2 regions of the Sedimentibacter sp. genome follow, and region 2 is predicted to be linked to the other one. Evidence: a T-box and tRNA genes for the amino acid it is inferred to sense, from the RefSeq annotation. Region 2 holds a T-box; the other holds one or more tRNA genes.

Region 1 (3,181 bases), on a different contig from region 2:
TTTTTCTTTTTTCCATCATCATCGTATTTCATGGCTACTCCTGTTCCTCCAGCATTTTTTCAAGAAGCTGCTTTTCATAAATGGAGCAGTACAGACCATCCTGTTGGATCAGCTGCTGGTGTGTACCCTTTTCAACAATCCTTCCTTCGTCAAGCACGATAATGATGTCGGCGTTTTGAATGGTTGAAATCCTGTGGGCGATTATTATGTTTGTCTTGCCTTTACGCCTTTCTTCAAGTGTATTGAGTATTTTTTCCTCAGTGTCGGTGTCAACGGCTGATACAGAATCGTCCAGTATCAATATTTCCGGATCCTTTATTAGAGCACGGGCGATGGATATGCGCTGTTTCTGGCCTCCGGAAACAGATACACCCTTTTCTCCAACCAGTGTATCGTAGCCGTTTTTAAATTCCGCAATGTTGTCGTGGATCACAGCATCCCTGGCAGCCTGTTCTATTTTGTCCATTTGACCGCTTCGTAAGCCGAAATCTATGTTGTTGGCTATGGTGTCGGAGAAAAGAAAATTGTCCTGGGGCACGTAGCCGATGGTTTTCCTGAGAACCTTAAGGGGTATGTCTGAGATGCGAAAGCCTCCGATGTATATGGTGTTTTTGTCGGGTTCGAAAATGCGAAGCATCAGGTTTACCAGCGTTGTCTTGCCGCTGCCGGTCCTTCCTATGATTCCAAGAGTTTGTCCCTTCTCTACAGAAAAATCAATGTCCCTGAGCACATATTTGTCCGTTCCCGGGTATCTGTAGCTTAAATTTTTCACCTGTATGCTTCCTGTAAGGCTTTCAACGGACCTGTTTTCCGAGTCCTTGATTTCCACTGGCTCTTTCAGTATTTTTTCCACTCTTTCCAGTGAAGCGGCTCCCGTATTGAACAGGTTGATGGTCATGCCCGTGGCCATCATTGGCCAAACCAGCATGCCCAGGTATTGTATGAATGCCGAGAACTCTCCCAGTGTTATTCTACCCTTTATTGTTATGTAGCCGCCGTAACCTATGGCTACAGCCAGCGCAGCACCTGAAATCATCTGCATGAACGGATGCATCAGCGTCTGAATTACGCTTAAGTCAATGTTCTTTTTGAATGCGTCTTTGTTCTGTTTTTCGAAGGATGAGTTGGACTTGTCCTCCTGCACGAAGGATTTGATTACCTTTATGCCTGACAGACTTTCCTGCACAAAGTTTGAAAGCTGCGCAAAGGCTTCCTGCTTTTTGGTGAAGCGGCTTTGCAGCTCCCTTCCCATGAAACGTACTGACACGGCAATGAGAAGAAGAGGAATGACAGCTGCGACTGTCAGCAGAGGATCTATTTCAGTAACCATGTTGAATACGGTTATGGATCCCAGGGCAATCACGTCGCACAGCGTCAGAATACCGGGACCCAGGGCCATACGCACAGCTTCCAGGTCGTTTGTCATGTACGCCATTATTTCGCCTGTGCCGTGCTGGTGGTAAAAGACGGCTGACAGCTGTTCAAGATGGCTGAACATGTCGTTTCTCATGTCGCGTTCGATGCTTCTTGATGTTCCGAATATGAAGTATCTCCACAAAATCCTTCCTACGTAAATGGTTCCTGCAATGGCAAAGAGCTTAACGATTGAAGATTGTACATAGACGGTATCCATTTTACCCAGCTCGATTCGGTCTATGATGTTTCCTACTATGATTGGAACCCTGGTCTGCACGTAGTCAACGACCAGCAGTGCCATGATTCCCAGTATGTAGTTTATAAGATATTTTTTCAAGAAAAACTGTATATAACTGCTTCCTATGAAGCTTGAGGGCTTTTGCGGTGACTCTGATTTCATTTTTTTCTCCTGAAAGTAAAATGACATAACTACATTATACTATTTTTAAAAATAATTCCCAGCATTATTTCGGTTGTGCATGAAGAATTATCGATGCTGAAGATTTATTGACAGCGATAAAAATATTGAGGAAATTTTTATAAACGCAATTGACAATTGTTTGAAGTTGTGGTAACATAATAAACAGTCACGGGAGCTTAGCTCAGTTGGGAGAGCATCTGCCTTACAAGCAGGGGGTCATAGGTTCGAGCCCTATAGTTCCCATTTTTTATGCCCTTTTTTAGGGAGAAGGAAGTTACAGTAATTCAAGGAATTTGGAGGATGCCGAAAAGGCATCCTCTTGTTGTTTATAGTGCGAGCATATGTCATCTGAAGGAAATCAGGAAGAATCCATAAACAACAATGTGATTCCTGATGTGGTCAGAGTGACAGGCTGCGTTTGGTGTCTATGATCGAACGGGATAAATATTACAGTTGCTTTTCGTTAAAAACGGAGTAGTTCCGCCTTTGTTTAGTTCAACTTCGAATAAATATAATAAAATTTGAAAAAATTTTATAAAAAAGAGTTGACAAAGTTAAGGGCATAGACTATAATCGTATAAAAATGATTAATTATGTATAATTTGATGATTGGAAGAGTAGATTAAACTTGAGCTTCAGCGAGTCGGAACAGAGTGTGAGTCCGGCAGTGAAATTTAGTTGAAAAGAGTCCATGAAAAGATTCTCGGAAATAACAGTATGAGAATCCGGTTAAATACCGTTATGATGAAAGAGTAAAGCAGCTGCCTAAAAAAGAGTGGTACCGCGGACACAAACCGCCTCTTTATCAGCAGTTTTTTTTATGCCCTAACCCTGTTTTTCCGACCGCAGGGAGAGAAAAACAGCGGTAGGTCAAACGCAATGAGTTCCCAATTTATGCGACCGTAGGGAGCTGATAAATTGGTGAACGAAACTGCGCTATGCCCAGGGTTTAACCCTGTTTTTCCGAGAAGCTTTTACCCTTTCTAATCCAATCAATCAATATAACTAATGAATAATTATACGGAAAGTAAATTTTTAATCTTATATCAAAATCTGGAGGATGGAAGAGATGGAAAAAGAAAAAGTAGTATTGGCATATTCAGGCGGATTGGACACATCAATAATAATCCCATGGTTAAAAGAAAATTACGATAATTTTGAAATCATAGCATGCTGCGTGAATGTTGGCCAGGAAGACGACATGGAGTTCGTTAAAAACAAAGCCTTGTCTTCGGGGGCAAGCAAGGTCTATATTGAAAATGTAGTAAATGAGTTTGTTGAAGAGTATGTTTACAAGGGACTGAAGGCAAATGCGGTTTATGAAGGCAAGTATCTGCTGGGTAC
Region 2 (3,181 bases):
TCAATTTTGGAGAAAACTCCGAGTTACTTTTTGACTTGCTGATTTTTTCTCCTTTCTTAGCAAGAACGAAACCACAAATCATTATATCCTTCCATGGAATCTGTCCCGTATGGTAGAGGCTTTTAACTATGGTATAAAATGCCCATGTACGTATGATTTCATGAGCCTGTGTCCTCAAACTCATTGGTAATAGCATATCTGAAATATCATTTTCTTCATCCCATTTTGAATTTATTTGAGGTGTAACTGATGAAGTAGCCCATGTATCAAAAACAGCTGTCTCAGGCACAAACTCATCACACCCACAGGAACAAATTTTTCCTGGTCTGGTTTCAATAGGATTTACCGGCAGCATTTCTTCATCTGCAATTATAACATTACCACAATTATTACAATACCATATTGGGAAAGGAACACCAAAGTAACGCTGGCGTGATATACACCAATCCCATTTAAGATTTTCAACCCACAACAAATATCTGTTTTTCATGTGTTGGGGATACCAATTGATTTCATCGGCAGCTTTCAAAAACAGCTCCTTATTTGTAAGAATATCTATATACCACTGTTTTGACGGTATAATCTCAATTTCCTTACCACAACGCTCGTGAACAGAAACAGTATGTGTGATATTTTTTGATTCTATAAGAAATCCTCTTTCTGAAAGAAGATCTATTATCTGTCTACGGGCTGCTAAGACCTTTAACCCTCCTATTAATGGAACACTTTCATCTATTGTACCATCTGGCAGAATAACCTTACGATAAGGCAGTTTATGAGATTCATACCACTCTGCATCAGTGCTGTCACCAAATGTTGCACACATTACAACACCTGTGCCTTTATCAATACTAGCTTTTTCGTCTGCCAATACAGGAATTTCATAATCATATAAAGGAACAGTGGCATTTTTGCCGATGTATTTTATATATCTGTCATCATGAGGATTAACAAACAGACAAACACAGCCATATAACAACTCCGGTCTTGTTGTGGCAACCAATAATCTTTCTTCACCTACCTGAAAATTGATATAATTAAAAGCAGTTTTTTTTTCAATGGTTTCTAACTCTGCCTGGGCAATTGAAGTTTGACATTCTGTGCACCACAAAACCGGTGACTCCTTCATATACGCCTTTTTATCCTTCAAGAGTCTGATAAAGGACTTTTGTGATATTCGCTGTACCATAGGATTAATGGTTTCATATTGAAGGGACCAGTCAACTGAAAAGCCCAAAGACTCCCACAAATCTTTAAACTCTTTTTCATATTTTGCAGAGGTTGCAACACACCTTTTAATAAATTCCCTTCTTGGAAGATTTTTTGCAATGATACCCTCATCTTTTTCAACCAGTCTTTCTGTTGGCAAACCATTGTCATCAAAACCAAAGGGATAAAAAACATTGTAGCCTTGCATACGCTTAAAACGTGCTATCATTTCAGCCTGTGTATAGGAAAATATGTGTCCGATGTGCAAACTGCCGCTAACAGTAGGCGGCGGAGTATCAATAGAATAAATTTCTTCTTTACTCTCCGGGTCAAAACTGTAGATAGAATTTTCATTCCAAAAGTTGTGCATTTCTTTTTCAACTTGCCTAAAATCATAGTTTTTCATGGTAATACCTCCTGGAATTTTACGAACACAAAATCACAGTCTCGTTCACCAAATTATTTACTCGCTATCGCTCATATAATTTGGGAACTCGTTGTAGTATGGCATACAAAAAGTCCGCCTTAAGCTTATGCTCAGGGCGGACTGTATGCGTCCGTGGTACCACCTAAATTCAGATTACTCTGCACTCTGTCAGTACGGGATTATATTATCAGATACTGCTTTCCTTTTAACGGTGGAAATTTCCGTTGAAGCCTACTAAGATTATATCTTTTCAGTTCACAGCTCAAAGGCTACTTCCATACTTCCTTCACGAAGATTTTCACCAACCATCTTCTCTCTATGCTTCAGGTGAGTATGTACTCCTCCTCATCAACGCCATTTTTTTGTGTTCGTTTTTTATTTTATAATATTTTATTATATTCAAAATGTCAATATTTATGTTATAATTATTTATAAAATTTAAAAAGATGATTCTTAATTATTTAGGGAGGCGAATATTACGATAAATTACAAAACTTGTACTGATGTTACTATGAGTCAAATATTCGATGCTTTTACTATTGGTTATTCAGACTATATAGTTCCACTGAAAATGGGTCAAGATGCCTTTGAAAGCAGATTTTTAGGTCCTGAAGGTAATTCATTAAATTTATCCTTTATTGCACTTGATGATGAACGTCCAATAGGTTTAATTCTTGGGGGTATACGTTTTTTTGACGGGCTAAAGACAATGCGCTGTGGCACACTTTGCATTGCCCCTGAAAACCGTGGCCGTGGAATCAGCCATAAACTGCTTGAAATGCATAAATCAGCTGCAATTAATGAAGGGTGTAAGCAGTTGTTTCTTGAGGTTGTAAAAGGTAATGACAGAGCAATTAAATTCTATGAAGACTGTGGTTATAGAAAAACATACACGTTAAAATACTACTCAGGTATTATTAACTCTATGCTTTTTTCCAAAGGTTCGCCTTCTTATGACATAAAACAAATATCATTTGAAAAGATAGATTCCTTTAGAAAAACTCTTATGGACTGCCATATAAATTGGCAAAGCGATACACCTTATTATGCTACGAGCAAAAATGATGCTTATCTTGCTGCATTCGAAGGTGATAAAGAAATTGCTTTTATTGCTATGAGCCCAAATGGTAAAATTAACTTGCTCTGGGTCCACCCAGCTTACCGCAATCAAGGTCTAGGCAGCATTATGGTTCAAAAAGCTTCTCATGCGCAAAATAGCGAAAAAGTTTCCATATGTCTTCCTAATAATTCTATCCTGGAAGGATTTTTAAGAAAGCTGGGATTTCAGAAAGAATCACTTGAGCAATATGAAATGTACTTACCTCTATAAGTTTTATGAAAGATTCGTCTATACTTTAGATTTCAGGCTAGAAGTGATAGAATATTAATTAACAGAGATTTTATTCACAGCCTAACTATCCTCAAAAATCAAATTGCTGCTTTAAAAACTACATAGCAAATCAAACTCGGCATCATGCTTTAAATCAAAATGATATAAGAAGGAAGGTCGGTTTATTTGTCAAAACATGAACATGTTTCCGTTCA

What was found. A T-box is a leader RNA that pairs with one kind of tRNA and senses whether it is charged. The one in region 2 lies ahead of AAGU76_RS08450 (valine--tRNA ligase), so its partner is inferred to be a tRNA-Val.
Region 1: it has a tRNA-Val gene. The T-box ahead of AAGU76_RS08450 (valine--tRNA ligase) is inferred to sense a tRNA for this amino acid. The anticodon was not compared.

What each region holds. Positions count from the first base shown of each region.
Region 1 covers NZ_JBCFAS010000004.1:31,026-34,206, reverse strand. Annotated here, with positions in the region: gene AAGU76_RS15060 (ABC transporter ATP-binding protein) at 1-32, opposite strand, end outside; gene AAGU76_RS15055 (ABC transporter ATP-binding protein) at 35-1,816, opposite strand; tRNA gene AAGU76_RS15050 (tRNA-Val) at 2,008-2,080, shown strand; T-box leader at 2,434-2,642, shown strand; gene AAGU76_RS15045 (argininosuccinate synthase) at 2,907-3,181, shown strand, end outside.
Region 2 covers NZ_JBCFAS010000002.1:421,544-424,724, forward strand. Annotated here, with positions in the region: gene AAGU76_RS08450 (valine--tRNA ligase) at 1-1,615, opposite strand, end outside; T-box leader at 1,745-1,997, opposite strand; gene AAGU76_RS08455 (GNAT family N-acetyltransferase) at 2,148-2,966, shown strand; gene AAGU76_RS08460 (MoxR family ATPase) at 3,153-3,181, shown strand, end outside.